DNA from 2 places in the Cytobacillus sp. FSL H8-0458 genome. Region 2 is predicted to be linked to the other one. Evidence: riboswitches for the same ligand, from Rfam matches in the RefSeq annotation. Region 2 holds a riboswitch; the other holds the start of a gene.
What was found. Region 2 has a riboswitch for cyclic di-AMP ahead of NYE23_RS05345 (potassium channel family protein). Riboswitches for the same ligand answer to the same signal wherever they lie in the genome.
Positions count from the first base shown of each region.

Region 1: it holds a riboswitch for cyclic di-AMP, as region 2 does, so the genes downstream of both, NYE23_RS17735 (cation:dicarboxylate symporter family transporter) here and NYE23_RS05345 (potassium channel family protein) in region 2, are expected to answer to the same signal.

Region 1 is NZ_JBBOBR010000001.1:3,572,961-3,588,088, forward strand. Features, by position in the region: gene NYE23_RS17695 (MurR/RpiR family transcriptional regulator) at 1-443, opposite strand, end outside; gene NYE23_RS17700 (ROK family protein) at 457-1,365, opposite strand; gene NYE23_RS17705 (FAD-binding protein) at 1,449-3,140, opposite strand; gene NYE23_RS17710 (sodium:solute symporter) at 3,153-4,649, opposite strand; gene NYE23_RS17715 (N-acetylneuraminate lyase) at 4,667-5,533, opposite strand; gene NYE23_RS17720 (N-acetylmannosamine-6-phosphate 2-epimerase) at 5,561-6,238, opposite strand; gene NYE23_RS17725 (DUF4256 domain-containing protein) at 6,807-7,373, opposite strand; gene NYE23_RS17730 (hypothetical protein) at 7,408-7,584, opposite strand; gene NYE23_RS17735 (cation:dicarboxylate symporter family transporter) at 7,682-8,944, opposite strand; cyclic di-AMP (ydaO/yuaA leader) riboswitch at 9,058-9,208, opposite strand; gene NYE23_RS17740 (dienelactone hydrolase family protein) at 9,420-10,055, opposite strand; gene NYE23_RS17745 (NAD(P)H-dependent flavin oxidoreductase) at 10,187-11,140, opposite strand; gene NYE23_RS17750 (GNAT family N-acetyltransferase) at 11,478-12,011, shown strand; gene NYE23_RS17755 (VOC family protein) at 12,093-12,515, opposite strand; gene NYE23_RS17760 (hypothetical protein) at 12,572-13,594, opposite strand; gene NYE23_RS17765 (sigma-70 family RNA polymerase sigma factor) at 13,578-14,132, opposite strand; gene NYE23_RS17770 (hypothetical protein) at 14,292-14,525, opposite strand; gene NYE23_RS17775 (hypothetical protein) at 14,577-14,750, opposite strand; gene NYE23_RS17780 (DUF5316 family protein) at 14,780-15,097, opposite strand.
Region 2 is NZ_JBBOBR010000001.1:1,045,079-1,060,206, reverse strand. Features, by position in the region: gene NYE23_RS05405 (spore germination protein) at 1-883, opposite strand, end outside; gene NYE23_RS05400 (polymer-forming cytoskeletal protein) at 1,002-1,715, opposite strand; gene NYE23_RS05395 (YhbD family protein) at 1,733-2,356, opposite strand; gene NYE23_RS05390 (GNAT family N-acetyltransferase) at 2,554-3,312, opposite strand; gene NYE23_RS05385 (MEDS domain-containing protein) at 3,333-3,884, opposite strand; gene NYE23_RS05380 (YolD-like family protein) at 4,070-4,408, opposite strand; gene NYE23_RS05375 (FUSC family protein) at 4,553-6,727, shown strand; gene NYE23_RS05370 (hypothetical protein) at 6,866-7,198, opposite strand; gene NYE23_RS05365 (heavy metal translocating P-type ATPase) at 7,382-9,508, opposite strand; gene NYE23_RS05360 (ArsR/SmtB family transcription factor) at 9,501-9,869, opposite strand; gene NYE23_RS05355 (DUF1450 domain-containing protein) at 9,989-10,258, opposite strand; gene NYE23_RS05350 (TrkH family potassium uptake protein) at 11,135-12,484, opposite strand; gene NYE23_RS05345 (potassium channel family protein) at 12,535-13,191, opposite strand; cyclic di-AMP (ydaO/yuaA leader) riboswitch at 13,269-13,418, opposite strand; gene NYE23_RS05340 (DinB family protein) at 13,632-14,132, opposite strand; gene NYE23_RS05335 (DUF3896 family protein) at 14,306-14,488, opposite strand; gene NYE23_RS05330 (phosphotransferase) at 14,787-15,128, shown strand, end outside.

The sequences.
Region 1 (15,128 bases), 2.5 Mb from region 2:
TGCATATCAAGCCCGGCAATTCCGGAAGAGCCTATGCCAAATACCACTACATCCCTGGAACGGACTATCGCTTCGATGCTGTTTTCAAGAGCTTGATTATTCAGCATACTATACGTATCTTCAATGGCATGTACCATGTTTGTGCGGATGCGTTCAATATAGGTCTCGTCACCCGCCTGACTGGAATTACCTGATACCTCTTGCGCGAGCGAAAATTTAAAATCCTGGAAGCCTTTAAAGCCCAGCTTTCTGAAGAAACGCAGAACTGTAGCCTCTGCAGCTCCTATCGCTTCCGATAATTCCGTTAATGAATGGTATAACACCTTGTCTGTATTCGTTAAAATATATTCATGAATTCTATGGTCGGATTTAGTAAAGTTGTGTTTATGCTGTTCCATTAATATAGTAGGCTTCAGCCCTGTCATTTTTCTATTCGTTTCCATAGTAACCCCTCTGCTAACTTTTCCTGTTCATGTCCAAAAAGTGCTTGGCTGCTCCTAATAAATTGGCTTTGTTTTCATGTGCGGCAATTCTCATCCGAAGCGACTTCCAGTGGTTTGGCATTACTTTCTTCGCTAAAGACGATTGTACCTCTTCCAATAAAAAGTCTCCTTGTGCAGAAATTCCGCCGCCAATCAGTACAAGCTCGGGGTTAAAAATATGAACAAGGCTCTGAATGCCTGTCGCCACATCATCTGCCCACTGCACAAATAGGTTATTAGCTTCCTTATTTCCCTCTCTGGCAAGCTCGAAAAACTTCTCTAATGGAAGGTTCACACCCATTCTTTCCTCCACTAGCTCTGATAGGGCTGAACTGGAAGCATACCTTTCATAACAGCCATTATTACCGCAGGTGCAGGGCTTCCCATTTGGGTACAGATTGATATGCCCGATTTCCCCGGCTGAAAAATTGGCTCCTGTGTATAGCTTACCATTTAAGAATAACGCACCGCCAATCCCCGTGCCAATAGTTACACAGAGAAAATCATCCATATCTTTAGCTGCACCTTGCCAATATTCACCTAATGCTGTGCAATTCACATCGTTTTCAACCGTAACCGGCAATCCGGTATGTTTTGAAATAACCTCAGCCAGACTTGTACCGGTATATCCCGGAATATTATCCGTTGCATGCACCACGGTTCCATTCTGGTTATCAATCTGCCCTGCAGAGCTGATGGCAATGCCCTCGACTCTTGCCTGTTTTAACAGCATATCACAGATCATCTTCACTTTTTCTACTATTAAAGGACCGCCCTTATAAGCCTCAGCCGGGATGGAATCAAGACTAAAAAGCTCTCCTTCGTCTGAAGCGATGCCATATTTTATAGATGTTCCGCCAATATCAATGACTCCAAGCTGCATGATTGTGCTCCTCCCTTACAATTGAAAAAAGAGAAAACCCATACCAGGTTTTCCCCTCCACCTATGAGCATTAAAGCTACTCCCTATTCATTTAGAAAGCGATACTCCAATGCTCCATCATCTTTCATGGAAATAAACAATCTTTTATTATATTCTTCACGTTCTTCCGGATAATCCTCACGAAAATGTGCGCCCCTGCTTTCTTTTCGTTCCAGCATGGCCTCAAGCAGAATTTGCGAAAGCTTGAAGAAGTTTCGTGCCTTAATTGTCAGCTTTCGGGTTGCCTGCTGTTCGAACAATCTACCTAAATCAAGCTCTGACTCGAGCTTTCTGATGGTTTCTAATGCTTTTAATAGACTGTCCTTATTGCGCACGACATTCCCATGATACCACATTAGTTTTTTGATCGATTCAATAGCCTGATGAACTTTTTTCTCCATATCTATAACAGGACCTTTTGTTTGCCCCTGAACGCCAAACATGTTCTCGATCTGTTTCAATGCTTCAGGTTCAGAAATTTCCTCATGGCTTTGTGTTTCGATATACCTGACACAATCTGCCGCAGCCCTTTTGCCAAATACCATGCAGGCGCCAGTCGAATTTCCTCCCAATCGGTTCGCTCCCTCAATATTGCAGGACAGCTCACCAATGGCATATAATCCGTTCACACCGGTTCTGCCATACGTGTCAATATAAACTCCGCCGTTGCTGGCATGGGCAAATGGGGCAATACGAATTTCATTCTCCAAAAGATCAATATTTCTCTCTTTCAGCCAATTTAAATAGACCGTGTAGAACTCTTCCCCATTTTCATATAACTCGGACCGATATAAAAGCCTGAATCCGCGGTCATTCCGATTCGCGATGATATTTTTCATCATCGCGATATCCACATACTTCGAATCAAGTGAATGGGTGAACGGACCGTGCGTGCTCCTGATCTGCAGACATTCCTGCTTCGATATCTCCTCAGGCAGCATAGAATCCAGTAAGCTGCTTCCTGCTTCATCGACTATATCATCACAATACATTAATGTATGTTCCCCAAAGAGGGTTTTATATTTCGGAGCCGTAATGCCTGGAATGAATTGAATATATTCCATGTTTACAAGACGGGTCCCTGCTTCGACAGCCAGGATATGGCCGGAGCCATCCACATCATTGGGATTTAAGTTATGCTGATAAATACTGCCGAATCCGCCCGTTGCTAAAATGACAGATTTGCATTCCACCATAACGAGGTCATTATTCTCATCTAAAAGTATGGCTCCCGCCACACGGTCATCTTTCTTCAGCAAAGTAAGGACGATTGTCTTTTCCTGGATAGACAGGTTTTCATACTCTGCAAAAATAGTTCTCACATTTTCGCGAATCTGATCCCAGTCACTTAATAAATAGATATCCCGTTCATGTTCAGCGAAACAGGCTTTACGCTCCCCTTCCAGCTTTTTCGCCTTCACACCAATCTCGTGATATTCCTTTACACGCTTCGGAATTTCTTTTACATACACCTCAGCTAAATCCCGCCCATGCATGCCATGGCTCAAGCTTTCAATATCTTCAAGAAATATCGATTCATCTTCATGATCTTTTGTCACCTGAGTTCCAAGGGAGGCTTTCAGCGGATAAAAGCTTGAACCTGAAGCTACCTGCATTTTTGTCACCATCAATACATCGGCCTGTTGATCTGCAAGCTCTTTGCTTACTTTTATCCCGGCCAGCCCGCTTCCGGCCACTAAGACATCCGTTTTTATTTTCTTTTTTATTTGAAACATAGTCTCACCATTTTACGCTGGTTTTTTTCTATCATAGTATGTCAGATTTTCATCTTCAGCTTTGCTTTTTTGCTTGAATAATAAGCTAAAGACATAACCGAACACGATAGAAGCAATTAAATTAATGATGGAATAGGCCCATAAAGTAATATCAGTAAAGTAAGACACATAGACTGCAAGGGCTGCTGTTGCGAAGAAACCGCAGATGGCCCCTTTCGCGTTTGCTCTTTTCGTCATGACTCCAAGCGTGAAGGTACCTCCGATGATACCCAATACTAATCCCATCAATCCATTAAACCAGGAATAAGCATCTCCAACATCTGTGTAAATCAGGACAATGGCAAAAGCAATGGAGAAAATCCCTACAATTGTGGATACATTACGCGCCATTTTGGTGCTTTTTTCATCACTCATATCTGGTTTAAGAACTTTCTGAATATCCAATGTCCAGCTTGTCGCCACACTGTTCAAGCCCGTTGAAAGTGTTGATTGTCCCGCAGCGAATAATCCGGCAATCAGCAAGCCTGAAATTCCTGCCGGCAGCTCAGCAACGATAAAGTTGGCAAAAATCAGGTCGGCTTTACCTTCAGGCATCGCACCTGCCTGCTGCGTATAAAATGTATATAAAGCTGTTCCGATAAAGAAGAATAATGTTGCCGTACCAAGTGACAGAATACCATTTAAATAAGTCATTTTATTCATTTCTTTTAAGTCAGTGGTTGTTAAATAACGCTGAACCATGTCCTGACTTGAAATATATGAGAATGCTGTTGATATCCCGGCGCCAAAAATAAGAAGAAGAACACTGTTATTGACAAAGTTCGGATCGAAGAATGGTGTATCCGTAAAGAATTTCCCGTCTTGCGTACCGACACGGACCACTTCTCCAAATCCGCCATCAATGGAGAACATCAGCATAATCAGGGCAAAAATACCGCCGCCGATTAAGACAATACCCTGGATGAAGTCTGTCCAAAGCACTGACTTAATTCCTCCAAAGGCTGAATAGATGGTTGCCACTACACCCATGAATAATACGATCAGCACGGCATTGATGCCTGTAACAGCCGCTAATGCCAAAGCAGGCAGATACATAATAATGGACATGCGCCCAATCTGATAGACGATAAAAAGAAGACTCCCAATGACGCGCAGTTTTGTATCAAAGCGGCGCTCTAAATATTCGTAAGCTGTATCTAAATTTAATTTCCGGTAAACCGGCAGGAAATAATAAATCGCGATTGGCACGGCAATAAATAAACCTAATTGTGCAAACCACAGTTCCCATGATCCTAAATAGGAGTTTCCCGCTAAAGATAAGAATGAAATCGGACTCAATAAGGTTGCGAATAAGCTGACAGATGTCACCCACCACGGAATAGAGCCATCCCCTTTGAAGAACTCTTTTCCCTGCATTTCTTTTTTGGCAACTGCAATCCCTACCCAAAGAATGAACAAAAGGTAGGCAAATAATATAACGTAATCAATTACAGCAAAAGATCCAGTCATCATTTATCCCCCTGATTTTACAGATATTTTTCCGCAATCATTTTCGCGCGTTGAACTTTATCCTCTTCAAGCGCTTTCATTGGCTTCCTGCATACACCTGCATCAACGCCTTGTGTCTTCAGGATCTCTTTAATCGTCTGGTATAAGCCATTATCTAAAATATCTCCGATTAAATCATTGGTTACCTTTTGAAGCTCCCTTGCTTCTTTTACTTGGCCTTTTTGTGCCAATTCAAAAATTTGCTTGGCACGCTGTCCATTTACATTAAACGTACTGCCAATCGCTCCGTCTACATTCAGGACACTTGCAGAAAGCAGCATTTCATCAAATCCGGAATAAATGAGCTTATCAGGATAAGCATGGCGAAGTCTCTCCAGTAAGAAGAAATCAGGTGCTGTAAATTTCACGCCAATTACTTTTTCATTTTCAAAAAGCTCTCCAAATTGCTCAAGATTCATGCTAACCCCCGTTAAGGCTGGGATAGAATAGATGATCATTTTGTTGTTAACGCTTTCTAAAATGGTGTAATAATAATCTTTAATCTCCTGGAAATCAAACTTATAGTAGAAAGGTGTAACAGCAGAGATAGCATCATAGCCTAAATCTGTTGCAAATTGTGCTAATTCTACTGCTTCATCAATATTTAATGAACCCACCTGAGCAATCAATTTAACCTGATCTTTAGCTTCATCCTTTACAATTTCAAAGATTTGCTTTTTTTGTTCAGTGGAAATCAGAAAGTTCTCACCTGTACTTCCATTGACATACAAGCCATCCACCTTTGAAATTTCGATATTGTAACGGACAATCTCCCTTAATCCCTTTTCGTTCACCCTTCCGTTTTCATCAAATGAACACAACAACGCTGTAAAAATTCCTTTCATCTTGAACACCCTCATTTCTAATTTTCACTAGTAGTTTTGTATAGCTTTTGCAAATTTCTCTGTAATTAATTTCGGACGTGTAATGGCACTTCCTACAACAACTGCATGAGCTCCTAATTCAATAGCCCTTTTTGCTTTTTCCGGTGTATCCATATTTCCTTCCGCTATAACAGGAACTGAAACATGGGATATTACTTGTTCCAGTAATTCCAAAGGAACAACTCCTTCCGAATAAGGAGTATATCCCGCTAAAGTGGTTGCCACAATATCCACTCCGGCTTTTTCAGCTGCAAGCGCTTCTTCTAATGTAGAAATATCAGCCATAAACAGCTGGTCCGGGTACCTGGCTTTCGCTTCTGCAAAAAATCCCTGAAAACTTTTTCCATCCGGACGGACTTGCTTTGTTGCATCAAAAGCAATGATATCCACACCTTCCTGATACAGGTCATCTACTTCTTTTTCCGTTGCCGTAATATACACTCCGCTACCGGGATAATCCTTTTTGATAATCCCAATGATGGGAAGATCGACCTCCTTCTTGATTGCACGTATATCTTTCACGCTGTTTGCTCTAATTCCGGAAGCCCCTCCTAGCTTTGCTGCAAAAGCCATCTTACTCATAATATATGAATCATGAAGCGGCTCATCTTCAAGGGCCTGACACGAAACTATTAATCTGCCTTTTATCTTATCTAATACATCCATAATACCTCTCCTACCTGTCATTCCTTTGATGCTTCCATAACGGCAATCATCCCTGCACACAAGAAAATGCTCAGAAAACGTTTTCATATCGTCACTATATCACCGTGATATTTTATTGTCAATTTTATTTTTAAAAATGACAGTTTATTATCAAAATAAATGAAATTTATATCATTGCAGAATCCGAGTCAAACAAAAAAATGCAAGATTCTTATTTATAAGGAATCTTGCATTAGAATCTATTTTAATTTGTAATAAATGATTTCAGGATCTTCTTCATCTAAATTTTCAACTATTCCGCTCTGACTTTCACAGTAATACAATGCCCTCTTTCATTGTTGAGTATAATCTCGGCTGCTTGTTTACCCATAACCTAACTGTCTATATTTACAATGTTGCCCAAATCTTCAATATCAGCCTTAATAATGGGTCTTCATCTTACTTCTCCATTATCAGTATTATCAAGGCAGTTCTACAAAAATAGCGTTAATCCCTTCCCGGATTAACGCCTCAATCAATATGAGTGCACTACTGACCCTTTATCTTTTTACTTAGTTTTTCACTGAACCTAAACTCTCAACGAGCCGCGGAACCCTCTTGCACCATAGTAGGAATCGGCTCCATTGTGATACACAAACACCGTATCGTAGCGGCGGTCACAGAAGAGGGCCCCGCCAAGTTTTCTGATATGAGCGGGTGTCTGTACCCAGCTCGATGTTTTCTTATCGAAAGCTTCAAGCTTCTGGAGCTCCCGGTATTGCTCTTCTGTTAAAAGTTCAATCCCTATGGCAGCCGCCATATCCGTTGCGCTGTTTTCCGGCTTATGTTTTTTCCTTGCCTCCAGTGCTTCACGATCGTAGCAAAAACTTCTGCGGCCCTTAGGACTTTCTGCTGCACAATCAAAAAATATGTATTCGCCCGTCTTTTCGTCATACCCGGCAACATCCGGTTCGCCGCCCGTTTCTTCCATTCCATTCAGCGACCATAGTTTCTCAGGATTAGCCTCAAGCTTAGCTTGTACATCCGCCCATTCAAGCCCTTCATGCCTGAACATATTCTTTTCAAAACGTGCTTTCAATGTTTGCAGCAATTCATACTGCTGTCCTGGTGACAGCACCTTGCTTCCTTTTGTCATATGAGTACCTCCTTTTTTCTCCATTATAATATAATTATGACCCTGAAGAGCTAGTTGATAAAAGCTGGAGCCGGATTTTACTTTTCATATAACCGCCCTTTGGATTTTGGTCTTCGGTTTCTCCTTTTTTGTTTGAAGCTGCTCTGGCTTCGGACTCAAATCCGGTGTTTTCCTCTTCCTGTGTCTGAACCTGAACCAACTTCGGACTCAAACCCGACATTTTCCCCTTCCTGTGTCTGAACCGGAACTATCCCGCACTACAAAAAAACACTAACAAACGAATACATTTGTTAGTGTTTCCCAATCTATTATGAAGCTTGTTGTTCAAATCTTTCTTCTGCTGGAGGGTTGAATTGCCCTTCCCACTTCGCTATAACAATTGCCGCCAGTGAGTTCCCCACCACGTTAACCGCTGTGCGTCCCATGTCAAGGATACGGTCAATACCCGCAATAAAGGCAAGCCCTTCTGCAGGCAATCCAATGGTGCTGAATGTCGCCAGCAGCACAACAAAGGATACGCCAGGTACACCCGCCATTCCTTTCGATGTAACCATCAGTACTAACATTAACGTAATTTGCTGTCCGATGCTCAATTCGATTCCAAACATCTGGGCAATAAATAAAGAGGCAATCGCCTGATATAAAACAGATCCATCCAGGTTAAAAGAGTAGCCTGTTGGAATTACGAAGGAAGAAATATGTTTCGGGCTTCCCGCTTTCTCCATTTTGTCCATGATTCTTGGAAGAACTGTTTCCGAGCTTGCTGTTGAAAATGCCAAAATTAATTCCTCTTTGATCATCTTCAATAATTTAAAGATGCTGAACCCGACCACTTTGGCCATCACTCCCAGAACAACAAGAACAAAGAAAATCATGGAACCATATACAGTGAGCGCCAGCTTGCCTAATGGGATCAGTGAGGCAAAACCATACTTGGAAATCGTGACACCAATTAAGGCAAATACCCCGATCGGTGCATACTTCATAAATAGGTTAGTTACATAGAACATCGCCTTAGCCGTACCTTCGAAAAATCTCAGAACCGGCTTTCCAACATCTCCAATTGCTGCGATTCCAAGTCCAAAAACAACAGCAAAGAAGATAATCGCCAGCATATCGCCTTCAACCATGGCTTGTACTGGATTAGTAGGCACAATATGCAAGAAAGTATCCGCTACCGACTTGCCTTCCTGCTCTTTATTGGTTTCGACATAGCTTGAAATATCACTTTGCTGCAGGCTGTCCATATTCAGGCCGGCACCTGGCTGAAATACATTCCCGGCAATTAAGCCAACCACAATGGCAACCAATGTCATCCCAATAAAATAGGTCAATGATTTACCGCCAAGCTTACCAACGGATTTTAAATCACCTACACCAGCAATGGCAACAATAATCGTGGATAGTACAATAGGAACAACAATCATTTTAATTAAGCGGATAAAAAGATCGCCAAACGGCTGCAGGACACTTTGCGCCGCTTCACTTCCATAGAAAATACCGCCAACAGCGATCCCTAAAATAAGACCGATGAAAATCTGAGTGGCTAAACTTAATTTGAATTTTTTCATCAATTACCCTACCTTCTTGTTTAGTTTTAACATGCTGCGCAGGCAAGGGAAACAAAGCTGATCTCAAAAAAAAGAAAATCGACAATCGTCAATTCACTCTGATTCATATTCTCTTATGTTTCCTTAAACGCTGACGAGGTTAGCTTTCGGGTTAGGACTATGGAAACAGTAAGCCCTTCCATCTTTCGGATTCACCCCGTGCGGAAACTCCGCCGTAAATAATGGGTCCCCCGTTCTTAAAATAAGATTAAGCATAGAACACTAAATCATTATATTATCCCAAGATAATTTTTGTAAATAGTTAAGTATTCCCGGTATAAAACAAAAAAGCACTTGGCTCCACCTGCGCCAAATGCCATGATAGCCACACATGCTATCCCCGCTATATCTAAATTAGCATCTTTGTATTAAAACTATTGATCGGGCTTGTAAACTTTTATTAAAATTCCCAGGTGAAAACAATCACCCTAAAGCTTCATACTTTCTCAAACATATGCAATAAAAATTCCAGCGTTTTACTAAATGCTTCTTGTTCTGATTTTTCATCATACCTGGAGGAATAAGGATCACTGAATCCATGTTTCCCAGCAAATTTATATACTTTAATTTTCTTTTTCTCTAGAGCCAATACTAACTTATCAACATCAAAAGACTGCTCTTCTTGCGGAAAAAAAAGCATGGCAGGACTCCGGGGTGTGAGCTCTAAATAGTCCCTAATCCTTGAACCGTAGTATCCAACTATTCCATCAACACATACTTCCTCGCTGCACAGCCAGGCAACAGTTGCACCTATACTAAACCCAATGATATATATTGCTTCGTATTCATCTTTAACATCCAATAATAAATCTTTGATTTTACGTGCCGCTCTATCGAAACCGACATGTTCCATAAAGTGACGATAAGCGGCTTCCTCTTGAGAATAATCAAAAGATATCTCCCGCTCTAATAAATTGGGGCATATCACTTCAAAATTCTGCTTTGTTAATAAATCGCAAAAACTCTTTATATGTTGATTTATTCCATAGATTTCGTGGATTACGAGGATTAATGAATTACTATTTTTTTTCATAATTTCTACCCTTATTCTCCAAATTTTTTCGCCATTCATTATTTACACTTTATTCCATCTAAAGGATTCTACATTAATATCATTGATTCCTTCATCCTCTAAACACCCCTTAAAATCAAAAAAAGCCGCCTATCTGGCAGCCAAACTTGTAGCAATGCTCCATTATGATATTAAACACAAGCTTCATATTCCCTTTTGATGTTATGAATGATCGTCTGAACAGGCAAAATCTCGTTAATTTCATGGACTCTTGCACCCGCAAATACGAGACCATTCTCACAGTCCCCCTTCATGGATGTGACAAGAGAATCCAATGTGCAAAAGCGGTAGGAGCAATTTTTCAGGCAATCGATGCATTTCTTGATTTTCACCTTTTTATTGTCAGAAATTTGTTCAGTAAAGTTATTCTTAATGGCACGGCCTTCCAAACCTACGGTGGTTTTCACCATAACGATATCTTCCTGTTTGGCATGTACATATTTTTCCTTAAAGGATAGGGGTGCATCACATTCATGACTTGCGACAAATCTGGTTCCCATCTGAACACCGGAAGCCCCGACGCGAATGGCATGCGCGATATCTTCTCCTGTCAGGATTCCCCCGGCAGCTATAACAGGAATCTTAACAGCTTCCACGACTTCCGGTAAGATATCGAATAACGGTCTTTCGGTTCCTAAATGTCCTCCTGCCTCATTGCCCTCTACGACTACGGCAGAAGCACCAAGCCGTTCGGACATTTTAGCCAGCCTTGCAGATGACACTATCGAAATGACCGGTGTGCCGGATTCTTTGCCCCAATTGTACATATCCCTTGATATTCCTGCACCTGAAATAATGAAATCCACCTTTTCCTCTATGGCGGCTTTCATTTTTTCAGCAAAATCATTCATGGCAAATAAAACATTCACCCCAATATAGCCCTCACCCTTGATAGATGCCCTGGCCTTTCGTATATGCAGCCTTAACTCTTCAATGCTGATTCCTGTTCCTGAAATAATTCCAATCCCCCCGGCATTCGCAACAGCTGATGCCAGGCCGCTTAACGAAATACCAACGCCCATTCCACCCTGCATGATGGGAAACTCAGGCGTCATATGACCGATTTTTAATTGTGGAAATTTCAAAAGAACTACCCCATTTCATCGCCAATTTATTCTTCTTCATTATTGAGCGAATGAGGGCGATTGAATAGTGATAAATATAATACCTGGTACTAAAAACAGGTGATATTTTTGCGATATTCACAGAATGTTCAAGAATTGCCATAAATGAGCGTGACTACTCCCAAGGAACCTGATACAGTTGACCGCTCCAGCATAACTAAATAAAATGAAATCATCCCAAATTGGAGGTTTTTGTTTGTTGAACTTATGTTTAGAGCTGGAGAAGTAACACTCTCTCCATGAGAAAGTGCCATTTATATTGAAGCTTTATCATCATATAAAGAACAGGAGACTATAAATGGATATCTTAATTCGGCAAGAACTACCTGAAGACTATGATTCGACTGAAGAAATGGTAAAAGAAGCTTTTTTAAATGAAGAATACAGCAACAAAACAGAACATTTTCTTGTCAAAAGGCTCAGAAATTCAGATGCCTTCATTCCGGAGCTTTCTTTAGTGGCGTTAACTCAAGCTAAAGAAGTTGTGGGACATATTCTTTTATCTAAAATTAAAATAAAGGATGGTGAGAAAGCGGCAGATTCTCTTGCACTTGCCCCCCTTTCTGTTCGTCCCGATTATCAAGGGAAAGGCATAGGGAGTCAATTGATTCGTATTGCATTTACCAAGGCAAAAGAGGCCGGTTATCATTCCGTAGTCGTTCTGGGCCATAAAGATTATTATCCAAAGTTCGGCTTTAAGCCAGCCAGTCTTTGGAATATTCATGCCCCGTTTGACGTGCCTGACGAAGTATTCATGGCTCTGGAATTGAAGGAGAATGCTCTTAAAAATGCTGCTGGTGTTGTCCATTATTCAAAAGCTTTTTCAGAATAAGAGGCTGGATAAAAAAGAGCTGCCGATCAACAAGCTTGATCGGCAGCTCTTTAACCTATTGGTTGATAAAGGCATTGGAATTTATTCTGTAAATTTCCAAGCAGGATTCCAAACCACTTCCCATAAGTGCCAATCTGGGTCTTGAAAATATCCAGAATATCCACCCCAAAAAGTCTCGTGAGCTTGAACCGTAATAACGGCACCCGCGCTCTCTGCCTGTTTCATTACCATATCTACCTCTTCTTTACTCCCAACATTATGCCCAATCGTAAATTCAGTTGGGCTTTTTCCTGTCTGGTTCATACTGGTGTCATGAGCGATATCTTTTCGATTCCAAATTGCCAGTTTTAATCCAGATTGCAGATCAAAAAATGCCACAGCACCATGCTCGAATTCTCTTCCTACTATGCCCTGTGTTGGAAACCCAAGACCATTTTGATAGAAATGTAAGGATCTTTCTAAATCATCTACACCTAATGTGATAACTGAAATCCGCGGTTTCATATAAGACCTCCCAATAATCTTGCAAATTTTCGCGAAGAAAAGATCATAAAGCATCATCATTCATTTATATCGTAAATCAATTGATCGAATAATTCGCCATCCACATAAAGCAAAATGGCCCATTCTCCCTTTTTGGGAATCTTAACAGATGATGGTGTATGAGCATCCGCCCCGTTGTTTGGACCATATGCGCGAATGGTCCATCCCATTCCATTTGTTAAAATGGGATGAACTGTTTGCGATTCTTTATGAAAGCCAACGATAGTCAAGTCTGTATTCTCAACGCCCCATAAATGCCACATCCACTTTTGGCCGTTTAAACTGGGCATGTCAGCGCCGATCACACCGGACTTGTTTTCATTTCCAATTATGCCCCTGCTGCCGAACTCCACAGCTTTTCTCTTCCAATCAATAGTGTCAAAATCGCTCTCTTGAACAAAATCCGGTATATCCTCAGGCAGCGTAATAGGGGCATCTTTTGCTTTTTCTGCCACACTGACCACTACATCTCCATAGGATTTGCCATCCAGATACACTTCAAACTTCCACAGGCCTTCGTAAGGAAGGGGGAATGTCGTCGTGAACCGCTGCAAACTTGGGTACCCGGGAGAAGGATCTATTATTTTTTGCTGAGGTAAGACTTGTAATCTTTCGCCAGTTTCTTTATGAAAGGCAGAAATGGAAAGCTCTTTTCCTTTATACGTGTTAAAAGGCTCCTGGAAATTAAAGATATATCCATAAGGCGATCCTGCTTTCAGATAAGGATCGGGTAGTATGCTGAATTTTATCTTTTGATTCACCTTATATTCATGCCGGATGTTCCATTCATCAGCCGTACCGCCATGTATCTGGTTTTGGTCCTGCCTGACCCATGTCTCAGTTGAAACTAAGAAAGCTAAGAGGCAGATGGCCAAAGTGGATATGGTAAATATAACGAATTTTTGAGGCTTTTTTGGCTTCTCTCTTCTATCGGAATGGAGCGCTTTTCTAATATTCATTTTTTGAAATTCCGTAAAGTGCTCGCCCTTGTGAGTTGTCGAGTCCATTGCCCGCCGCAGCTGACTAAGCTTGCTCTCCATTATATCCCCGCCTCTCCATCATTTTTTTCAACTTCATCCTGCCTCTGCTCAATCTCGTTTTAATCGTATTTTGGTTTACTCCTATTAGTCCCTGGATCTCTTCAATCGAACATTCTGCATAATAATAGAGAGTAATAACTTCCCGGTACTTCACAGGCAAAGACAATACACAAAAGGAAAGAAATTCTTCCTCGCTGCGCTTCAGCAGCTCCTTTTCCGGAGGCAATTCCTTCGATGAAAATAAAGAAAACAGACTCGAATTAAGCACTACTTTCCGAAACGCATGACTCTTCAGGACATCCTTTGATCTATTAATAGCTAATCGATAAATCCATGATTTAAAGGAGTTCAATTCATCGATTTTGTCATAATTTTGGTAACTTGTTATGAAGACATCCTGAACAATATCTTCCGCGAGCTTCCAGTCCTTCACATAGTTATAAGCAAACTTCGTGAGCCGTTCACCGTACTCATCCATTATCATCTCAAGCCACATATCACGATCTTCTAATGAATCATCATCCCTGATCTTTCTCACACACTCCCCACCCCGTTTTCACTTTAATGCTAAGACGAATGAGTTGAGTAAAGGTTTCGTTTTTCTTAAAACCCTGGTCCTTAAATCCATCTCTAATTGCCTTTTATAAGACCTGTTTATTCAAAAAGAAAAAGCCACCGGGACTGGCAGCTGCGTTTGTTAATCATTTTCCCTCATTGAAAACAAATAAATAATTGCAATGGTAACGGCAATTATTGAAGTGATTACAGAATATCGAAAAATAGCAAAAAAGAACTCAGGAAATGGTGTGATAATACTTGAAGTCATACCATCAACATCTGTTGTACTTTCGATTCGCTTCATAAAGGCGACCAATAAGAAAAAGGAAACAATAAATGAATAGACTCCTGTTTTCACTAAGATTTTCTCCATGAAATCCCCCTAAATTGACACATTATTTTTTAAAATTCCAGTTACATGTAATTACTGAAATCCGCCTGTGTCCTTATTATCTCCCATTAAATAATTTGAACTTTCTCCTGGCTTTGCGTTCGGATTTGTTGGGGTAAGTGGGTTATTATTGTTTCTCCTGCGTCTCCAATCAATAAACAAAGCAAATAATATAATTCCCGCAATATAAATTACGACCCACCACATAGGTTCACCCCCTATTTCGAAAGGCGACTTTATAGATAAACAACTCTTAGTTTAAGAAAAGGTAAAGAAGCAACGCAGTCATAATATTGGGCAGACCAATTAATACTGAGCCGATGCTTGTTCTTTTTCGCTTTCGTCTTTCGTCTTTCGTCAGGAGAATCGGCTGCTTCAAAACCCGCCCTCATCCGATGGGGACCAGCTAAAGAACCTGACATAAGAATGGACACAGCAATAAACAACAATCCAATGGCTCCTGTCACTAAATAAGCTTTACTGAATTCCCAAAAACCAATTGAAAATAAAACACCAGCTATCGCCAAAACGATCCCTAAGGTTAAATGCTTCAACCCAAAACCTCCTTTTATAACTATACGACTG
Region 2 (15,128 bases):
GAATGAGTCTTAAAAAGGAACTCACCAGGTAATTGGCATAATAGTCCTCAGGAGAGTGAAAAAATTGAATAAAAACAGCCGGGAGAATCAATGCAAATGGTGTCCCCTGTATAATGATCGCTATTTTGCCTTCTAAAAGGTTAGCGGAGACCACGTCTGGCCTCTCTGAATTCTGGAAGAGAGGAAAGATCGTTTTTCTGTTGTCCTTTAAAGCTTCTTCCACATAATTTGTGTCCAATATACTGTCCATATCGATTTTACTGATTCTTTCCTTCACTTCCTTAACGATTTCTTCTTTTGCTATGCCTTCCATATATAAGATCCCTATATCGGTTTTGGTTACTTTCCCTGCTTTTGTCTGTTCAATTCTTAACTGGTTATTTTGTATTCTGGCACGAATCAGCGAAATATTCGTACCTAAATTCTCTGTAAATCCATCTTTTGGCCCCTTCACCACCGTTTGTGTGGTAGGTTCTGTAATAGTTCTTGATTGAATCTTTCTTGTTCCGGCAAGGATCGCCTCTGAATGCCCCTCTATCAAAATAACCGTGTCCCCGCTCAGCAGACCGTCCACTATTTCGGACCATTCATTAATGGTATTTACTTTAGATACTGAAATGATCTGAGTTATTTCCCCGGACCAATTTTGAATAGATTTTTGTTCATGACTGCAGGCGAGAATAGGCTGCAGAACATTGTCATGTAAGCTTTGTTCGTCAACGATCCCCTGGATATGTATGATGGCTGCTTTCCCATGGTTTGAAAGTATTATATTTCGGACTGATAGATCAGAGCTGTTGCCAAACTGCTCTGTTAAGTATTGAATATTAGAGTGAATACTCCTGCTTATCTTTTTATGGTGACTGAAATGTTTCCGGAACACAGTAAATCTCCTTTGGAAAACGAGTCTTGTTTGTTAGTGTGCCCGGCGCCATTTGGATTATGAATATCTTGTTTTTTAAATAAAAAAACCTAACCAATCAGGTTAGGCATTCATTATTCTATATTAACCGGGATTCTTTTACCTCTGAGTCTGGTGAACATTCGTATTCTTCGGAGTATTCCACTAGTCCAATCTCGCAATTTTTGCCGATTTTAACATTTTTGCCTCTGACGATAAGAGCTGAGGTGCCTTCAAGTTCGATGTCATCACCTTCAATTAATTCAGTCTCGAGCTTGAGGGGAAAGAGCGATTTGATCAATTTAAATAGGCTTTCTCTATGCTGTGCCACTTTTATCTTTCTTCCGCCAATCTCTTTCGCTTTACTTTCTCCAAATAGTTTAATATCAATCGTTTCTGCATTCAGTAAACCATCTATCTTAAAAGCCCCTTCCGCCCGGAAAACCTCCGCTTCACAGTCTCCTGCAATCTTTGCTTCCCCATTCACAACCATTTCATCGCTTTTCACAGAACCTCCAATGGAGGAACTCCCGGCCACCTCAAGCTTTCGGCTGAGGACAGCTTCTGAAATGGAGGCAGAACCATTGACATTCAAGAATTCAGCTTTAACGGTTCCGTGTATCCTGGCTGCACCGCTGATCTTTCCATTTTCGGTTTTTACGTTTCCATGGATCGTGCCCGTACCATTGCAATAGAAGCTCTCGCATTCTATATCACTATTCACCGTTCCTTTTCCATTGATTTCAACTTTTTTAAAAGCTCCTCCATTAACCGATCCAACCCCATTAATGATTAAGTTCCCCACTGTTTTCATTTCCACAGCATTTCCTCCTATGCCAATTTGGATTTTAATTCCTCAGCACATTGCTCTATCGATATAGCGGCAGCCAATTTTGTCCCTCTTTCGAGAAGGACCTGTTCCCCGTTCATTGAAGCCAGGCAGCTGGATATGCCGAGTTTTCGAATGAAGCAGATCACAGCTTTTGGCTGCTGCAGGATCTTTTGATGATCATTTAATAGCTGAAGGAGCATTTTCCCTTCCTCGATATGAATATCCCCCGATTCCAGGAGGCTGGAAAGAATATAAAGCTTCAAAATCTCATGATAATTGAACTCGCTACTCTCCCCCTGTGTTTCCAGAAAGATTTTCATAACCGGCTCAGAAACTATTCCTTTAGCAATCAGACTATCCTTTGACAGCTTCAGATTCGAAGCATTCAGCGAAAATAAATCAGCCAGCTCATCCAGCGAAAGGCTATCCTTCATCTTCTGTATTTTTTCAACCCGCTCGAGAATTTTCTCTTTTGGAAAAAAAGTCTCCTGTCCTGTAAAAGTTGATTTCCGGACAAACCAATCCTCAGGTATCAGGTTCTTCCTTTTCCACCGGTAAAGCTGTCCATAAGAAATACCAGTTAAATCCAATACCTCTTTTTTTGAAATTAATTCATCGCTCAATTCCAGGACTCCTTTCTGATGATACGATTGTAACATAACACTGTTACGCTCGGTATGTTGTTTTATTCTTTTTTTTATGAGTTTTTTCGACATATCTTACGTTTTGCACCAGGAAATCAATGCTGTATACTCTTCTTCCAATGAAACAATGTTCTATTCACACAAAAAACCTGGCTCACATAGAACCAGGTTTCCCTTCATTCGTATACTTTTAGTAAGTTAAACTGCTTTCCAATATACCGGTAATTTTGCCTGCGGTACATCTCTTTTGGAGTGTCTTCTCCATCCGCCACAAGAATGATCGTTTTATCCTTAAACTGATCCATCACCGATTTCTGCAGGCGGCTGCCGATGCCCTTTTTCTGAAAGTCCTCATGGACCATCAATCCATCAATTTCAGCTGTTCGTTCCTTGATAATGACATCAACAGATCCTGCAGCTTGCCCTTTATAAAATGCAATAAGCTGCTGAATGCATTCATCTCTGTAATTTCTTAAGTGCTGAGCTTTCTTTTTCTCTGCGAAATCTTCCCCATATACCGAATCCTGCTCATACTGGAATTCCAGATAATCATTCCAAGTTTTATCCGATACATTTTCCACTACGATTTCTTCCCTTTCCTGAACTTCAGGAAAATCTGCCGGAAGAATCGCAAATAACTCCAAGAAACCAACCGTATAATCTTCATCTTTCTGAAAGAAATCCGCAAGCTCTTCAGAGAGCTCCTCGCCATCCGGAAAATAAAACCTTACATGATTTTGGCCATACTTCTGATGAAAATTTCTTAAATATTGATGTGCCTCCTCAAATTCCTCAACGGAAGGCATTTTTTTAAAGTTAATAAAATTGCTGTCATACTGAAGGAGCATGTCAGGATTATGGTTGTGAATAAATAGGTCATTTTCCAGAACAGTGTGTCCCGGTTTATAGATATCATGAAATGTGATCTTTTCCATCGGTTTCTCCTAAAATCATTTTATAGATATTTATACTCTCTATCTGTTATGAGCACATCATGGCAGCGCATTAAATTCTCCTTTAATTCCGGAGGGGTACTTCTGTTGTCATAAGCACAGAGGGAAATCATGCCATGCTCAGAAACGGCTTTGCAGAGACTCTTTTCATATTGTTCCACTAAAGGAATATAGTCCTTTACATTTCCCCACTCAACCAGACCCCATGTGAATATCTTTGGACTGCTATCTAAGTAAGGCTGAATGTGTTTAAGAAAAAAATTGAACACTGTATCAGGGTTAAAATTACCGTTGGAGTAATAAAAATCAAAATTATTCATAAAATGAACTCTGCTTAATTCCTCTTCTCCGAAGAAATTAGTTAATTCTTTATCAATAAGAAAATAATTCCGGTCATTCTCCACAAGCAAAACATGTCCGCCGCCTCTTATACCAGCCGTTATGTATGAGACCGCATTTTGAATATAGCAATCCATTTGATCATAGTGGTAAAGAATATGGCCACCGTTTGACTTTTGCAGATCATCAATTAAATCTATTAATAATTCATTCATTGATAAGTCCCCTTAGAACGAAAAAATGTTTGATGTAGTATACCTCTACTCACTCCCAGCTGCTTTTCCTTTATTATATCTAAAAATTGAAAAAAATGGGTGTATTTTCTCCAGATTTGCGGTCCACGGCCCAAATAAAAACTCGAGGTAAGTTCCTCGAGTCTGCTGCAATTATAAAATATTATTCATTCTTCTACTTCCGCCCCGGCTATTTCATCAAAGTTAATTTTCTCAAGATCCCCGCTCTCCAGTTGCAGATAAATTTTTCTGCTGATGCCATCCAGTCGGTTTACCCTTCCTTTGTATTCGAGGAAAAATCCTTCCCGCCAGACTTTTACTTTCAAAAGATAAGCAAATTCCATTGCATAGTGAATTTTGTTTTCATATTCCTCCAATTCATATTCATCAATGAGCGGCTTGTTTTGCGCCATTTGATCCCTTTCCAACTTTTTTAGCATCGCCCGGTGTTCCGGCATGAAGTGAGCAGGCTGCCATTTTATATTCCCTCTGTCTTTCAGCGGCATAATAAATCCCTCCATACTCTATTATAGAACATTTGTTCGATTTTAAAACCTAAAAAACAGAAAAAGCTTAAGTTGGTTCATTTGGATAATAAAAGTACGAATGGTAAAATACACTTTAACTCTCTAAAAAAGATTGGTGAAACAATGAAGCAGCTGCAAATCAAACACCGGTGGCTTGGACGCTTGCTGGCATCCGATCCCGGACTTATCCGATTTCAAAAAGCCGGACGGGCCACATTAAGTTTAATGGCGTCGGTGTTTACTACTTTATTTCTTATGCAATTGGCTGGGGCCGATGCCGCTCTCGCCCTTACTCCGGCAATCGTTTCCGGAATGGCCGGCATGCTTGGCATCATGATTGTGATGGATGATTCTAAAAAAGGTAAAATGCTCACAACTGGCTTGCTGGGGTTTTCAGCAATGGCAGGGGTATCGATCGGTTCACTGCTGGCAGAAAGCACTATCTTTACCGATATTTCAATGGCTGTATTAATATTCTTAAGCTTTTATTTGACCCGCTTTGGGGTCCGCTATTTTTCACTATGCATGATCGCGTTCATGACACTTTATTTCTCATCTATTCTGCAATTATCAGGCAGCCAGCTTCCCTCCTTTTACTTCGGCATCTGGATTGGGATCGCGTATGCTTTCCTGTTCAATTTCATCCTTTTTCAGGACACCGCAAAAAACCTGAAAAGAAGCATCCGCTCCTTTCATTTCCAAAGTAATTTTACTTTTAATCTCTTAATTGAGGGGATGCAGGAAGAGCGTATGACTGCTCACCAGCGGGAAGAATTGCGGAGAAACGTGCTGAAGCTCCGGGATTATGCTGTAATCGTTTCAGATTATATCAATGAGGATGATGTACAGAAATTATGGCCCGGGCTGACCCCATCCCAGCTGAGGTTATATATCTTTGATACAGGCATGCTGATTGAAACCCTGACTGACTCCATCAGGAGCTTAAAAAAAGCGAATGCCCTTGACATAGAAGAGCTGAGAAACCTCCTGGTCTGGGTCACCCGCTCTCTTCGTGACGCTGAAGTTCTTGCCCATCAATATGAAGAACAAAATCTTCGTGAAGCAGAGCTTGCTGTACAGGCACTTCGCCTGCTTATTATAGATTTGTTCAACAGGGAAGACAAACCGGCAGGATGGCTTTACTTGATCAGGCGGATCGAGTCCCTTGCAAACCATGTCATTGAGGGCGGCATTACTATACAGCAGGCACTTCATAAAGTAAAAGACAATGAAATAGAAGTATCTGAAGAGACGCCTGATGAAGATGAATCACCTGAAGAAGATAAGAGCCTCAAACCTTCCACCAAAAAAGCGTTTCAGGCATTGACTGCTGCCATCATATCCATCATTGCTGGACAGATTCTTTCGCCTGACCAGCCTTATTGGGTTCTTTTGACAGCCTTTATCGTTCTGCTCGGAACCGAATCAATCGGGCGCATTTATACGAAAGGTTTTCAGCGGTCAGTTGGAACGATTATCGGGGCAGTGATTGGATTTACGCTTGCCAGAGTGGTCAGCGGCCATTCTGTGCTGGAAATCACGCTCATTTTTGCAGCAGTTTTCTTCTCTTTTTATTTATTTGAAGTCTCTTATACATTAATGAGCATGTTTATTACGATGCTGGTCGCTTTTATGTATGACCTTTTACTTGGCGGAATATCATTCTCCCTTATCAGTGCCAGGGTTATCGATACGATTGCCGGTGCCGGCATTGCATTCGGCGTATCTCTATTTATTTTTCCTAAGAAAACGAAGGATAAAGTGGCCGATACGATAAATGATTATCTTCAAGAACTGAAACCGTATGTCACGGCATATGTGCGAAGCTTCCGGGAAGATGTGAATGTTAAAGAGCTTTCAGGCAAAGGCTTCCTATTGGATCAGAAGCTTAAAATCATAAACGTAGAAGCGCAATCGCTGATAAAGAAACCCGGATCTCCGCGCCATGCTGATGTTAACAGATGGATCACCCTTTTTTCAGCCATCAATTACTATGCAAGACATCTGGTAGCTTCCTCCTACCGGAAAGGATTCGACTATCCTGATGAGCTGGTCGATGTTTTCATAAGAATTGAGGAGAAACTTGAATTAAATATCGAAACATTAATGGACCTGATTAAAGAAAGCGGAGACGGCACGCTTGTCTATAGTCTGGACCGGGAAAGAGAACAAATTGAACGAATGGCACCACCAAGGCAGCAATCCCAGCGTGATTTGATTCATCACCTTTATTTCGTCTGGAGAATAAACAAAGCGATTGTGGAATTGGCAGAAGAGCTTGGTGCAGGGAAGGAGTAATAGTCCGTTCCTTGATCAACAAATCTATATTATTTATATACAGTGGAGGGAATGGCTCTCTTCACATTATTTTATTGTGAAAGGAGAACAGGCCAAGTTATGGAATCCTGTTCTCCTCTTGCAGATCTTAATATATTATTAACAGCAAGGAGCATATGGATAAGCAGGGTATCCGTATCCATATCCATAATATGGGGATGGATAACCATAACCGTATCCATATCCATATGGCGGATATAATGCGCTTCCTAAGAGCAGCCCGCCTAAAAAAGGGAACCCAAAGCCGAATCCAAATGGTCTTCCAAATCCAAATGGCCTTCCAAATCCAAACGGTCTTCCAAATCCTCCAAATCCAAACGGCCTTCCAAACCCTCCAAATCCAAATGGTCTTCCAAATCCTCCAAATCCAAATGGTCTTCTCAGGTCCTCACCTTGATCAAATGAGATAAATTCATTCACTTCATTCTGCATTTTATTTCCTCCCCTCGACATTTTCTGTATTAATGTATTCATAAACAAAAATTAAGCTTAGGCTGCAACCCATACCTAGACCCAAAATTGGTGTGCAAGAATGAAATGTTAATTAAAATTCTTATTTCTATTGGGTTTTTCACCACAAAAAAAGGCGATGCTCCAATTAGCATCACCATTATTTTAACCTTTAATTTTTAGGAGCCTTAAACTATTTAATGTGACCAGCAATGTTGCTCCCATATCCGCGAATATGGCAATCCATAAGGTCAGCCAGCCCGGAACAACCAGCAATAAGGCAAGCGCTTTGATTCCTAGTGAAAAAGTAATGTTCTGTTTGATGATCCTTAACGCTTTTTGGCTGAGTTTAATCGTATAAGGCAATTTGCTCAAATCATCTGACATTAGCGCAATATCTGCTGTTTCGAGTGCAGTATCGGTTCCGGCACCGCCCATGGCAATCCCAACAGACGCAGCAGCAAGTGCAGGCGCATCATTGACGCCATCACCGACCATTGCCACACTTTGATGCCCGGTGCTCAGTTCTTTAATAACAGCCAGTTTATCCTGCGGCAGCAGATCCGCTTTAATCTCGGAAACGCCGGCTTGCTTTCCGATCTCCAAAGCCGTTCTTTGATTGTCGCCTGTCAGCATAACCGTTCTGATTCCCATATCATTTAGTTTGCTGATGACCGAATTCGAATTTTCCCGTATTTCATCTGCAACAGCTATTAACAGCAGAATTTCGCTTGCTGTCCCCAGAATCATAACGGTTTTACCCTGGGTCTGAAGATCTGCTGTTTGCTTTTGGATAGTGCTTTCCATGCCGCTGTGAAGCTCTTCAAACAGATTGGGGCTTCCGGCATAATAGAGAACACCATTCACTGCGGCTTTTACTCCCTTTCCGGTAATAGAGGTGAATTCCTCTGTGTCCAGCCCTGTAAAATCAGCACCTATTTCTTCTGCTTTTTTCATGATTGCAGAAGCAAGGGGATGCTGTGACCCTTTCTCAATGGCAGCCGTGATTTGGAGAAGCTGTCTTTCATCACCATTAATAGTGATGATGTCTGTAACGGCAGGAACACCTTTTGTTAATGTGCCTGTTTTATCAAATGCAATCGATTTAAGCGCCCCTGTTTCCTCCAGGTGGATGCCGCCTTTAATCAGGACACCGTTTCTTGCCGCGTTTCCGATGGCCGTAACGACGGCTACGGGTGTAGACACGACTAGCGCACACGGACAGCCGACAACCAGTGCGGCTAGCCCCTGGTAAATCCATTCGTTCCATTCCCCGCCAAACACCGGAGGAACCACCGCTATTAAAAATGCTAAAACAATGATGGCAGGCGTATAATACCTGGCAAACTTATCGACAAACTGCTGGGAAGGCGCTTTTTCCGCCTGTGCTTCTTCCACTAAATGGATTATTTTGGCGATGGTGGTATCTTCAGCATGCTTCGTGACTTTTATTTCAAGCAATCCCTCTTCATTTAGTGTACCTGCAAAAACCTCATCACCTGCAGTCTTAACGGCAGGCACGCTTTCTCCGGTAATCGCTGCCTGGTTCAGGGAAGAGGTTCCTTTCACGACCACTCCATCCATGGCCAATTTTTCTCCCGGCTTCACAATCATGATGTCACCAATTTGAATATCATCTACATGAATCCGCATTTCTTCATTGTCCCGTTTGACCAATGCTTCTTTAGGGGCAATGTCAATCAGTGATTCAATGGACTGGCGCGCCTTTTCCATTGAGAAACGCTCAAGGGCTTCACTGATGGCGAAAAGGATGACAACCATCGCTCCTTCTCCCCACTCGCCAATAATCGCTGCTCCAATAATGGCGATCGTCATCAGGGTGCTCATGTCAAAATTCAATCTGGCCAGATTTTTGAAGCCTTTCAGGAATAAAGTATAACCGCCTATGATGATTGCTGCTGCATACCCTGTGATCGGGTATAGATGATCCTCTCCATACTGTTCGCTTAAAAACCAGCTCACAATAAGAATAAGCGCTGACAAATACACTTTATAGTTAGATTTCTGCTTCCAGAACGGCTCGCGCTCCACCGCTTTTTCATTCTCTGCACGCAGCTTCAGATTTTCGAAGGCTCCGGCTTTTTCTACCGCCTTCATTGAAGCTGTTCCTGTAACGGTTATTTTGGAAGCTCCAAAATTCACATTCGCATCTAAAACGCCATCCAGGCGTTTCACGTTCTCTTCGAACGTCTTGGCACAGCCTGCTCAAGAAAAGCCCTGAACACGGTAGGTTACCGTCTCTTTCTCCGCAATTCCAGCTTGTTCAGACATTGGCTTTCACCTCATTTCTGTGTTCAAGTACAATCATCATTAATTGCCTGATATGATCATCATCCAATGAATAAAAAGCCAATTTCCCTTCTTTCCGAAACTTAACAATTCCCTGCTTATGCAATGTCCGCAAATGGTGGGATGCCGTTGCAACTGATGCGCCAATGATATTGGCAATATCACAGACGCACAGCTCTTCATCCCGGGTTAGTGCATAAGAAATTTTCGCCCTGTTCTCATCAGCAAGAGCCTTAAATAATTGGGCAGCACCCGAAAGATCTTCCATCACCAGTTCCCCCTGAATGCGGTTCACTTTTTCTTCATCAAAGCAATAAATATCGCATGTATCTTTAGAGCCCATTTTTTTCTCTCCTCATTATTCAAACATTCATTTGAATAGATTATACCTCGTCTGTGACCTTATTCAAACAATTATTTGAATATTGTATGAAAAAAGGAACCGGATTGCTCCGATTCCTTTTATTTCTTTACTTCTTCTTTCAGTTTTATTAATAATTCATCCGAATTTTCCGCTGCTATCAGTTTTCCGTCCACTACAGCATAGGGAGATAGCATGCATTCTTTGCATTTGCTCTGGCATTCGTATTCTTTATAAATAATATTCTTCTGGCTCAGGAATCGATTAAATTCAGTTAAACTATCTTCTTTTAAAAATTCATCCAGATTCCGCTGGCAAAATTCAATTGAAGATGTTTTTTGCTTTGAGAATAGTTTGTTGATGAGTTTCACCTGATCAAACTTCCTTTTGATTTTACTTTTAAGGCTCTTTTCGTAAAAGTTGTTGTTTTTCACTTATTAATATTGTCCGTTGATTTCCCCTCCACGCTGCTTAGCGAACCGCGGGGGCACGGTGAGCCTCCTGGCTGCGTCTGCGGGGTCTCAACTGTCCCGCTGCTCCTGCTCGTTCTGCCGGATCCTGCCCGTTCTTCTCCAGAACCCGTATCCACCCACGAGATGGCTGCAGGCGGCTCCTTGAAAGACTGATGAGTTCTGAGGGGAGCACAGAATCCAAATGGAGGACAAACGCCTTTCATTCCTGGAAAGCACTTTGACGTCCCTGTCACTGGCATGCAGGATATTCCCCTTCCTGCCTATTTCGGGGACTTCATAATTATATCGAATCTGCTGCCCCTCTGTCGTCCCTATTGCTTCTTTTTCAACAATTTTAAATAAAGTCTCATAAGCAAACCGGCTATCGAATCTCTTCTTGAATCAAAGCATTCGCAATCGCAATCGGACTCACTTCATTTTTTAGCGCACCCGTAATCCAATCCTTCAGTTCGTCTAATATCTGCACAATCTTCGACATCATCTTCCCCCTGTGTGGCTCACTGAAAATACCCGCCGGCCGAAAAATAGAAATATATGTATTTTATTATACTATTATTATAGAAGGAACTGAATCAATTTAGATGGCAATTTAGATGGCAATTTAGATGGTTGAAATTTGGTATTAGCTTAGCATGGCGACCATTTTCTTGCCGCTGCTCTCTTTTTCGGCTTCATTACCGCCCCATAGCGACCGTTTTCCTGCAGCCTCGCATTATTAACCTCTATAACCTCCGCAACAAAAAAACAGGAAAGAGTATCACACTCTATCCCGCACTAGCCAATCATAATTTTCTCTTCTGCATATTTGTATTTAGCCTTTCCTTTTCTTCGGGCAAGTGCAAAAGCGATTGTGATCGGCCCTACTCTGCCTGCAAACATCATAAAGGCAATTATCACTTTTCCTGTTTCACTTAATTCAGGTGTCAGCCCCATCGACATGCCTACCGTGCCAAAAGCGGAAATTACTTCAAATAAAAGGACGTTTAAAGGAGCATTTTCAGTTATGGATAAAATAAATAAGATAAAGAAAATAAATCCTATTGAATAGACGGTTATTGTAAAGGCTCTGACAATAAGATCCTTCGGAATACGCCTCCCCATCAGGCTCACTTCATCTTCTTCCTTTATCAGCGCCCGGACTGCAAGAAATATCAAGACAAATGTAGTGACTTTAATGCCGCCTGCAGTACCGCCAGATCCACCTCCAATGAACATGAGCAGCATTGTTACCAGCTGTGAACCCAGTGTTAATTCACCAGTATTCAAAGAATTAAAGCCAGCCGTTCTCGGTACTACACCATGAAAGTATGCTCCCAGCAGTTTATCTTTTAAAGGCAAATTGGCAAGGGTCCCGGGGTTATCAAATTCCAGCGCAAAGATAAACACTGTCCCCAGAAAATTAAGAACCAGAGTCATCATAAGGACCAATTTTGTGTGCAAAGAGAGTCTCTTCAAGCTCCTGTTTCTTTTCACATCAAGTACAACAAAATAGCCAATTCCCCCGATTATCAGCAGAGTGCTGAGCGTCATAATGACCGTAAAATCGCCGGCATATTCAGTCACACTCCTGAATTGGCCCATTATATCGAACCCGGCATTATTAAAGGCAGAGACCGAATGGAAAATGCCATAATACAACGAACGGGGAAAGCCAAAATCGGACGACCATCGAATGGCCAATATCAATGCACCGATAGTTTCAGCAATTAAAGTAAAGCCGACAACGAATTTAACCAGCCTGACCATCCCTTCAATCGAAAGCTGATTTAAAGATTCCTGGATCATCAGCCTTCCTTTCAACCCAATGTTCTTTCCAAGCATGATAGCAATGAGGACTCCAAAAGTCATAAATCCAAGGCCGCCAATCTGTATGAGTACCATCAGTACAATTTGGCCAAAAACAGTAAATGTTGTTTGGGTATCCACTACCACCAGACCTGTTACACAAACAGCAGAAGTCGCCTCAAAAAGGGCATCGATAAACGACAAATGATGTCTGTCTTTCGTAGCAAAAGGCAGCATCAGCAGCAGTGTGCCTATACCAATTAATATTAAGAAACCGACCGAAAGCATTTGTGCAGGATTCATTTTTATCCACTTATAGGATCGTCCCATTCTCCTCATTCTTTTATGCTCCTTATACATCTAAGGTTAACCCCTTATATTGGTCTGGCTTATACTCCATGCCTCTCAAACCTGCCAATCCCTTTATTGTGTCCCATTATAATCAGGACGTCTCCCTTTAAAATGACCTCTTCAGCGGGCGGAGTAACGATTATTTCCTTCCCGCGCTGAATCCCCACGATATTACAGCCATACTTAGCCCGTATATTCAATTCAGATAGAGATTTGTTGGCAATTTTATTTGTCGCCACAATCTCCACCATACTATAATCTTCAGACAGCTCAATATAATCAATCATCTTTTCTGAAACAATATGGTGGGCAATCCGCTTTGCCATATCCCGCTCCGGATGAATCACACGATCAACACCAATTTTTTCGAGCACTCTGGCATGATACTCATTATGCGCCTTCGCCCACACCTTTGGGATTCCCAATTCTTTTAACAGCAATGATGTCAATATGCTGGACTCAATGTTTTCACCAAATGAAACAAATGCATGATCAATATTTTTGATTCCCGTCTGTTTAATGGCACCTTCATCAATACCATTGATTTGAACGGCATATGTCACAAACTGGGCGTAATGATTCACTTTCTCCTGATCCACATCAATCGCGAGAACTTCCACACCCAATTCATGAAATTCCTTTACAAGACTGCCGCCAAAGCGGCCTAAGCCAAATACAGCATACTGTTTTTTCATTGAAGAAATTCCCTTCTTTTTAAAAATGAACACAAAAAAACCACTCTTAATAAAGAATGGCCAATGGTTTCCATTAACCCTTCTCTCGATTTAGCTTACGGAGTTAGCTGTCGGATTAGGGATTGAGAGTATCCCTTCTTAGCCTTAATATGCTAAGATTCACCCCAAGATAAACAAGGTTTATCAAAGTTGGTTCCCCCGCTCAAATGATTCAGCAAAAAGGTTTACTATGAAATTAATAAATATAAATTACTCCCATGTTCATCTCTTGTCAATCTTTTTTTCATAAAGCTTTGTTTAAAGGGATATTAATTTTTTGAACATAAGATAAAGACCTCTTCATAAGGTCCTTTTGGTCATTCCTAGTTGAATTAACGCACCTGTTACTTGAATAAGAAGACAGGCTAGCCAAAACCATCCTATACTCAATTTACACACCCTCATTTAACAAGCCTTTGTTCTAACTCAGCCTTTTGGCGCAAGTGATGACGAAAATGCATACCAACTAAATCATACCATTCCCTTGCATTCAGCCATCCGAACCCTCCATGCTCTACTTTATAATTTGGATTTATATTATCCACTTTCGATTCCCATTGACTTAGCCTTAGTATTACTTGATCCATTCTGCTGATAAGATCATCCTTGCTATCTGAATTATTAGGTGGAGCATTTAGTTCAACCGGTAATTTTATTTTTATTGGAGGAAACCCTCCTATCTTAAATAAATGCACACCAAACTCAGTTTTCCCAAGGGGCTGTTCATCATATAATTCGGAACATTTTTCCACATTATCCAGGTACTCATGAGCAACAAGGATTAAATGGTCATACATTTGCCCAATTGACCAGACCGTTTCTTCAGATTTATAACTTAGCTGTTCTAAAGAGTATTTTTGAAGCTCGTTTTTGTAAGTCTTTATTAGTTTAAGTTCGCTCAATTTAATTTCTCCCTTATATTAAAATTAACTCACTTTATATGTAAGTAATTATTCAATTTTCTATTACAAATACCTTCTTCAAGAATCCTGCCCTGTTTGTCAATAAGAAAAATCATCTTTATCTTTTATCATGGCCTTTCACAAAAAAAGAGGCGGCTCCTAGGACCGCCTCCCTAACTGATTATATTCCCTCTTTCAAAGTGATTCATATCCGTTAATTCGAGCATATACTCATAGTTGTCAACCCTCTTTTGAAGAGTTTCCTTTTCACTCTCTGATGCAGCCTGATCGTGCATCTTCAGCTCCAGTTCATGTTTTGCAGCTTCCAGCTTCTTCTTTATTTCTAAATAGTTCATTTTCAGCACCCCTTTTTTAAAATTGAAAGGAGGAATGAAAACGCTTTCCCCTTTATTTAATTATAACCGCTTAACACCCTTTTTCATTTCAGAATATATTGATAATTTGTGAAATATAAAAGTAATACAGTTAGCAGGTCAGATAACGTGGAGAAATAATAGAATTAACATTCGAAATCGAGCATGAAATCGCAAAAGTTGTATACTCGATTTTTTTTTGAGAAACAGCAAGAAACAGGTAACTTATATTAAAATATAAAGAGAAGCAGAAGAAGGCGTCATAGAAAGGGGGAGAAGTATGAATATACAAGAAATAATACATGAACTAATGGACAATAACATTCTACATTCAAAGCCAGCTTATCATGAACAATTAAATGGTGGTACGGTAAGTGAATTGTACCTTCTGCATTTTGAGGATAGAAAGTATGTCATTAAGAAAAATGAACCGCAAATTATTAAATCGGAGGCGAATTTCCTTAATGATTACAAGATGACTGATTTATTGCCAAAACTTTTATTCGTTGAACCATTATACGAGTACATCTTTTATACCTTCATTGAAGGCAATGCCAATTATGGTAGAAAAAACAAAAAAGAAACCCTCAAAACGCTGGTGCAAGGGCTTTTAAATCATTAC